DNA from 2 places in the Planococcus sp. 11815 genome. Region 1 is predicted to be linked to the other one. Evidence: riboswitches for the same ligand, from Rfam matches in the RefSeq annotation. Region 1 holds a riboswitch; the other holds the start of a gene.
What was found. A riboswitch is a leader RNA that binds a small molecule or an ion and turns the genes downstream of it on or off. The one in region 1 is predicted to bind thiamine pyrophosphate.
Positions count from the first base shown of each region.

Region 2: linked by a shared signal. The riboswitch ahead of M1Q06_RS09070 (YkoF family thiamine/hydroxymethylpyrimidine-binding protein) and the one ahead of tenA (thiaminase II) in region 1 are both predicted to bind thiamine pyrophosphate.

Region 1 covers NZ_CP096991.1:2,558,316-2,562,517, forward strand. The annotation lists gene thiD (bifunctional hydroxymethylpyrimidine kinase/phosphomethylpyrimidine kinase) at 1-873, opposite strand, end outside; gene thiE (thiamine phosphate synthase) at 1-20, opposite strand, end outside; gene thiM (hydroxyethylthiazole kinase) at 863-1,624, opposite strand; gene tenA (thiaminase II) at 1,617-2,306, opposite strand; TPP riboswitch at 2,396-2,497, opposite strand; gene M1Q06_RS12995 (S1C family serine protease) at 2,902-4,014, opposite strand; gene M1Q06_RS13000 (acyltransferase family protein) at 4,197-4,202, opposite strand, start outside.
Region 2 covers NZ_CP096991.1:1,777,224-1,781,425, reverse strand. The annotation lists gene M1Q06_RS09080 (AI-2E family transporter) at 1-770, shown strand, start outside; gene M1Q06_RS09075 (sporulation protein) at 838-1,257, shown strand; gene M1Q06_RS09070 (YkoF family thiamine/hydroxymethylpyrimidine-binding protein) at 1,378-1,983, opposite strand; TPP riboswitch at 2,064-2,168, opposite strand; gene M1Q06_RS09065 (hypothetical protein) at 2,351-2,563, shown strand; gene M1Q06_RS09060 (protein adenylyltransferase SelO) at 2,626-4,086, opposite strand.

The sequences.
Region 1 (4,202 bases):
CCTGCGTTTGTCGTACCCATTAGAAAATAAATCGCTGGATTCCCGAACAAGATGAACCACTTCCTTTTCAATAGATTCTTTGTACGCCGCATGATGCGTCGGGCCGTGGCCATACCCAATGTTAAGCGGATACGCGAGTGCTGCCTGGATGAACTCCTTGGCGGTGAACAAAGCTTCTTCCACGGGTTTGCCTTTGCCGAGTTCAGCTGTCAATGCCGCTGAAAACGTGCAGCCCGTGCCATGCGTCTGTTCCGTTTGAAGACGCTCCGAACGCAGCAAGATCACCGTACCTTGTTGATCTAGATAAAAGTCTTCTGCAACGTCAGGGTCACTGCTATGGCCGCCTTTGATGACCACCGCTTCCGCTCCGAGCGATAAGATCGCTTCCGCCGCATTTCTGCGCGAGGCGTCGTCTGTGATGTCTATGCCGCTCAACACTTCCGCTTCCGGGATATTCGGGGTGATGATGGCAGCGAGCGGGACGAGCAAGGTTTTAATTGCTTCGACCGCTTCCTGCTGCAACAAGGAAGCGCCGCCTTTTGCGATCATGACAGGGTCGATGACGAGCCTGTCCCAGCCGTAGCGTTTGATGCCTATCGCTGTTTCTTCGATGATGCCCGCGTCAAACAGCATGCCGGTCTTGAGCGCACGGATATCGAAGTCGGTTCCAATCGCATCGAGTTGTTCTTTGACCGCTTGCCGGTCCATCGGGTAAATACCGTGAACGCCCTGCGTGTTTTGGGCAGTCACCGCCGTTACTGCAGAACAGCCGAATGCGCCGAGTTCCTGGAAGGTTTTCAAATCCGCCTGTATCCCCGCTCCACCGCCTGAATCAGATCCGGCGATGGTCAATACTTGCGCTTTAGCGTCCATAAAGTGCCGCCTCCTGACGTTTCGATAGCTCGTCCAAAAAGGCCATTTGGAAAGTTCCCGGGTTCAAGGCGATTTTCGATGCACGGCTTCCTGCATTCGCATAAATCTGCAAACCATATGCAAGCGCATCAAGCGGGGTAGATTCTTCGTCCGTTAAAAATGCTGCAAGTACCGCACTGAGCAAACAACCCATTCCGGTGACCGACGCCATCAACGGGTCTCCGCCTGTGATGTGCTCGGTCCGTTCACCATCCGTCACCAAATCGCTTGTGCCTGTCACCGCGACAATTGTTTGGTATTCATCAGCAACTTGCTTAGCGATAGCTTCCAAATCGCCTTGTCCTTCGCCTGCGTCGACGCCGCGTGCTTGCCACTCTTCTCCTGCAATGGCCGCGAGTTCGCCTGCGTTGCAGCGGAGTAGCGTGATATCGAGTTCCGTCAGCAATCGTTTTACGGCTTGCAAACGATAAGCTGTCGCTCCGGCACCGACCGGATCCAACACAATCGGGATGCCTTTTTTCATCGCGGCGCGTCCCGCGATGAGCATGCTTTCGAAAGAGCGCTCCGTGATTGTGCCGATATTGAGCGACAAGGCATCGGTGTGCCCTGTGAGTTCAGCGACTTCCTGTTGTTCGTCGCCCATGACCGGCGAGACGCCGAGCGCGAGCAAGCCGTTTGCCTGGAAGTTCGAGACGACGTGATTGGTGATGCAATGAATCAATGGCTTCCGTGCGCGCAATTCCCTAAGCATGGCGGACACTCTCCTTTTTCACGGGCAGTTCCCAGGTTTCCATCGTCCACGCTTGCTGCCAGAACTGCCATTCATAATAACTGCTTCTCATAAAGCGCTTTTTCAATTCGTTGCGCCGCTCTTCCGGCAATCCTTCAGCCAATCGGTCCATGCGTTCGATCTGTTCATTGACGAGTTCCCCGAACCATTCGGAACCGTATGTGCCGATCCATTTTTGGAAAATCGGTTCTTCCGGTGTCGCCGTCTTCAAACGTTCGCCGATTTCATAATAAAGCCAATAACACGGAAGCAGTGCGGCGAGTACGTCGGCCAAGTCGCCTTCTGCGGAGCGGTACATATGCGAAACGTAAGCATACGCGTGCGGCGACGGTTCGAATAGTCTCCAATCTTCCCCGGTCACCCCGAGCAATTCCATGAACGATTCATGAAGCGCGAGTTCCGCGGCGCAAGTCTGTTCTGCGTGATGCGCAAATGACTGCGTCGTCTTAAGGTCTTTGGCTTTGGTGGCACCGATCGCCTGGACTTTCGCAAAATGCGTCAGGTAATAGGCGTCTTGCATAACGTAGAACTTGAAAACATCGAGCGGCAAATCGCCTTTCGCGATGCCTTTCACAAACGGGTGTTCAAAACTGGCGTCCCATAAATCTGCACATTCCAACCGGACTTCTTTACAAAATGTCATGTCGCTCTCTCCTTTTTTGGGCAAAATAAAACACCGCTTCCCAGGTAAGGAAGCGGCGATAAAGGTCAGCTGAAGAAATTGGAGAAAGGCTCACAATTCGCCCACTTCCCTACGCTGGTATAATCCAGATCAGGTTCAAAGGGTCCGAACTCTTGTCCGTCTCAGCCAACATGGCTCCCCTAGTGGAATAGCGATATTTTTTATTGTCGGCAATAGAATACCATAACTGGCTTTTGAATTCAAAACTTTTTGAAATTAAGGTTTTTTTGGAATGCATAATGCGAGAGATTGGGTTTGCCAAATATGTGATTAGGTTAGTCATTTTGTTGACTTCGTCCGTTTTAATCCATTTTCTTAGAAGTCATCATTTTATGCATATGAAATTTAATGGGCTATGTAATTCATTGTCATTTCAAATATAGAGCTGTAGTGGAAGGGGCTGACGCCGGAGGGATCGCGCGGGACTGGCGAGACCTATATGGCATAGCCATAAGGGCTCGACGCCCGCCCCTCGGCAAGCATGCCCCTGCAACGTAAGCTCATCCACACTTAATTCCTTCACAAAAAAAAAAGAACCTCCATAACTGAAGGCCCTTTATCGTTCTTCCACATATTCAATCTGATAATCCCCGTACTCATCAATCACGACAGTGTAACGGCGGCGGTGGTCGATCGTTCCGGTCTCGCCGTTTGCTTCATGGTAATTGAACACAGCGCCTGCTTCCACATATGCGGCATCGCCTTCAATCTCGACGGAAGTGACTTCCGGCACGACCGAATCATACACGCGGCCCTCTGTTGAATACTCTTGTATAACACTGTCGACTTCTTCAACTGCCTGGCTTCCCGGTACTAAATACGAAGAATAATAATTCAGTTGCTCATCATTCATGGAATACGGCAGCAAGTCATAATAGGCTTCGATGAAACTCTCCAGCAACGCTTCATCAAAATAGGCATCCTTCACGGACGGTTCGACCAATTGCGACTCGGGAAGCGGTTCCGGATTATTCGCCCAGCTATCCAACATTTCCTTTTTCAAGTACAGCGGGATCGTGTAGCCGATTTCGGGATTGTCCTCGAGCATGACCGAATTGATGCCGAGCACTTTGCCGGTGCTTGCATCCAAAAGCGGCCCGCCGCTCGAGCCTTGCTTGATCAAGGCATTCATTTCATAGAGATCCGTATAGACGAACATTTCCGAAAAATCGACGCCGGTATCGGTAATTTCCCCTTCGGTCGCAGTGTTCGCTGCGTTCTCCGGGCTGCCGATAGCGATGACCGGCGTTCCGATATCGACCGGTTCCATTTCCTGCTCGAGCGGCTCTTTTCCTGCGAGGTCCTCGACACGGACCAGCGCCAGATCTTCATCAAGCGATATGCCGATCACTTTGCCTGCGAACTCCTGGCCGTCGCTATTGACGAGTGCAATAAAGGTCGCATCGCGCACCACATGGGCATTCGTCAAGATATCGCCTTGGTCATTGTACAAAAAGCCGGAGCCTTGCTCGAAATCGGTATAGATCGTGTAGACATGCGTCTTCGCATTCGCGATCATCACCGCTTTTTCCTGAGCGGCCGTATCAACCGGTGAATCCGCCTGCTCGGTTTCAGCTGATGGCGGTGCTTCTGTATCTGTCCCTCCGCAAGCCGCGAGGATCATCGCTGACAGGAAAATCATCAGCCAGTGCATCATCCGTTTGTCCATAGTCTCAACCCGCTTCCGTTAATGTGCATTCATTATAGCAAGCCATAATTGAAAAAGGAACGGGAAAGGACACTGAAATAGAGGGAATGTAGTTCCATTGCACGCCCGGCATTGAATGTCCGGAATCAGAAAAGCTGCCTTAGCGCACTGCTTTCGCAGCAGCCAAGGCAGCTTTCAATCCATTATTT
Region 2 (4,202 bases), 780 kb from region 1:
CCTTTGTCGGTGATTATTACCGGGATTCAAGCTTCAATATCGAAGCGTTGATTGCCACTTTGCCGACCAGCATCGCGGATACATTGCAAGCGACAGTGACAGGCATCATTTCGCGCGTCACCAGCTGGATTTCAACCATTACGGGCGTTATCTTGTCGATTGTCATCGTTCCGTTTATCCTGTTCTATTTATTGAAAGACGGCGATAAGCTTCCGGACTATTTCCTGAAACTGTTGCCGCCGAGGTTCCGCGACGATACAAGAGAAGTTTTAAAGGATGCAGACAAACAATTGGGGGCCTATATTCAAGGCCAGCTCATCGTGGCATTCTGCATCGGCGTAATGGTCTATATCGGCTTTTTGATCATCGGCATGGATTATGCGCTGCTGCTTGGCGCCTTGGCGATGGTGACCAGTATCGTTCCTTATATCGGTCCAGCAATCGCAATTACGCCCGCTGCGATCATTGCACTTGTTACCTCGCCGTTCATGCTCGTGAAACTGGCGATTGTGTGGACCGTTGTGCAGCTGGTGGAGGGTAATTTGATCTCGCCGCAAGTGATGGGCAAGACGATGTACATCCACCCTGTCACGATCATTTTCGTCCTATTGACGGCAGGCTCCTTGTTTGGCGTCGTCGGAGTCATTTTGGGGATCCCGATGTACGCGTTGCTGCGGGTCATCGTCAGCCATTTGTACAAGTTGTTCAAACGGCGTTATAACCGCTATGAGACAGACTTGGATAAACAATACGATTATACTGAGCTTTAAGAGTGCCGTTTAAAGGCAAGGAAAAAGTGGTATGGAGAATTATCAAATTTTGGGGGTATAGATTTTTATGAAATTCAAAGACTTTTTATCTTCAATCGGCATCGGTTCGATCAAAGTGGACACTGTAGTGGAAAGGCCGCATCTTGAAGAAGGCGAAACATTGAATGGGACTGTCTATTTAGACGGTGGAAGCGGCGATCAGGAAATCGATTATATCGAACTGCAAGTGATTCGTTTAGTGGAAGATTACCGGGAAGACAGCGATTTTGATTTTTATGAAACGCCAGTTGCCAAGCAGAGCTTGGAATTTGCGGGGGCCGTGAAATCAAAGAACACCGTCATGCAGCAATTCGAGATTGTCCCAGATGAGCGGTGGGTGCTGGAAAACGTAAATGCCAAATTGATCTTGCGGACCATTGTCCACGTCAAAAACGGCGTTGATGTACAGGATGAAGACGAAATCACTTACGGCAAAATCGAGAGTTGAAAACAGTTTGAAGATAATCTTATTATGTTAACCAAAACAACACTCCCAGCAGAGAACGATCCAACTGCGGGGTGTTGTTTTTGTATGACCAACATTTAGGGTCACAAGGTAATTTATTCTTTAAGAAAAATTTTCAGCGCCCGTTTTATGTGAAGGACTGTTGATGCTCATGGAAACGGTCATCACTAGATGGGGATATTGATCAGAGCGTGCGCTCGAAAAGCAGGTTTCATAAAAAGAAAAGACCTCATGGATATCCCCGTGAATGCCGCTAGCGTATTGCATGGAATCGTTCCACACGCCGAACTCTTTGGCACGTTCCACTTCGCGGTAGATGACATCCATATAGTCGGGGTTGTTCATCGGGTAAAGCGCGAATTGCGATGAAACATATTGCTCGGTACGGTCTTGGTTTGCCGGTTTAGCGGGTGTCTCCAAATACACATCGCCCGCGGTATCTCCAGGACATCCAGCTGAAAAGGTGCCGGACAGGGCGATATGTTCCTTTGTCTTCGCCGCATGAAGAGTGAGCGCCTTCGCAACATTGAAGACATGCTGTTGTTTGCCCCGGATGACGGTGGAGACATCATCGGTTTGCATCCACACATGGGATGTATCGGTATCCTTTAACGCGCTTTTGATGATCTTGATAAAATTTCCGCTCATCGGATGCAAGGAAAAGCGAAATCCGACGATCGGGCTGTTGCCGCATGAAGTTGGTTCCATTTAGAATCCCTCCTAAAAATATGCACAAAAAAGCCGCATCCGTGAAGATGCAGCCACTTTACCTTACTTCGTAGTCATGTCGGAAAGTCACCGCACTTCCTCACGCAGGTCCTAACCTGATCGAGTCATAAGGGATCGGAGCGAAAGCTCTCATCTCAGCAAAACATGCACCCCCAGTGCAGAAAAACTGTATGCGGTTTTAAGTGTCGGGTTTGCCCGATGGCTAAAGTCTAAGCCAAATACTTTTCCAAGTAAAGGGGTTCTCCTATTTTCAACGACAATGAGAAAGTGATGGCTGAGGTGAATACTCCCTAAAAAATCGGGTAAACCTAAAGCAGACAAGCATTTGAGGAGGAATCCAATTATTATGGCATCAACAAAAAAATTCCGCGTCGTTTATCATTTCGGCGCAGGCGTCGAAGCGGTCAGCACCGTCGAAGCAGATACCCCAAAACAAGCGGTCAGCGGTCTGGATGCGGATGATTTCCGCGAATTTATCGGCGACAACGATACGTATTACCAATTCAAGATGGACGAAGTGAAAATGGTCAGTGTCACTGAAGTCACAGACGGACAGTGATCGAACAGACAAGCGCAATAGAGAAAATCCCCTGCCGATGAAAAGGCAGGGGATTTTTTGGTTCATGTTCCGCAATAGGTCTGGTATGGAGGCGTCGAAGGCGGTGGAGGGGCCGTATAGGGCTGCTGTTCTTCGGAATGGGAGTATGGATTTCGAAGGATATCCAAAAGATTTTCCATCACTTCATAATCGCCTTGCGCTGCCGCTTCCAGTGCCGCTTCCACGCGGTGGTTACGCGGGATGACGGCCGGATTCCGGCTTTTCATCAATTCCAGGATTTCTTGTGCCGAGCGGCCTTCTTGCTGCTGACGGGCTTTATAGCGGCTATGCCACTCTTTAAAAGCCGGGTCGTTTGCCAGTTGGGGCTCTTCCACTGCTTCGAAAGTCAAGAAACGGAATGTATTGGTATAATCCGCTTGCTTTTCCTGCATCAATGCCAGCAAGTCATCGATCAATTGTTCGTCTCCTGGCGCTTCGGTAAACAAGCCCAATTTTTCGCGCATGCCTGCTAAATAAAATCGTTTTTCTGAACTTACGTATTCCTCAAGCGCTCCTTGGAGAGACGACAAGGCCTGTTTTTCCGGAATCTCATCTAAAAGAGGAAACAGGGACTCTGCAAAACGCGCTAAATTCCATCCGCCGATGAGCGGCTGGTTGCGATAAGCATAACGGCCGCCAGCATCAATCGAGCTGAAGACCGCGGATTCATCATAGCGGTCCAGAAAAGCGCACGGGCCATAGTCGATCGTTTCGCCGCTGATCGCCATATTGTCCGTATTCATGACGCCGTGGACAAAACCGGCGAGCTGCCATTTCGCGATGAGTGAAGCTTGCCGCTGCGCTGTCTGGCGGAATAATTCGATATAGCGGTCTGGACCGGAGATTTCTGGGAAATGCCGTTTGATCGTATAATCCGCCAAAGCTTTCAAATCTTCAGTCGAACGGTATTTCGCTGCGAATTGAAAAGTGCCGACACGGATATGGCTTGAGGCCACCCGCGTCAGGATCGCTCCAGGTTCTGCAGAGTAGCGCTGAATCTTTTCTCCTGTCAACACAACTGCAAGGCTTCTGCTCGTTGGAATTCCGAGCGCATGCATGCTTTCGCTGATAATGTATTCCCGCAGCATGGGCCCGAGTGCCGCACGGCCGTCTCCGCTTCTGGAAAAAGGCGTGATGCCGGCGCCTTTTAATTGGACATCGAAAATCTCGCCATCCGGTGTTTGCTGTTCACCGATTAAGATGGCACGGCCGTCGCCGAGCATCGTAAATTGGCCGAATTGATGGCCGGCATAGGCTTGGGCGAGCGGGAAGCTGCCTTCAGGAAATTGATTGCCTGCAAATATTTGCAGTGATTCAGGGCTGTCTAGCCGTGCTGGGTCCAGGCCAAGTGATTTTGCCAATGCTCGGTTTGCGATAACGAGTTCAGGCGATGAAACCGGATTGGCCTCCATCGGGGCATATAAAGTTTTCGGCAGGCCTGCATAACTATTCTGCAGTTTCCAGCCGGTTTCTGTGTAATTCATGAGAGCGCCTCCTATCTACAATTTGTCGGGCATGTCTTTATATTATTATAGCCGTAATGAAATCCTTGAAACAACCATAGCGGGCTGGCTCGTGCAAATAGAAAAGCTTGAGCCGT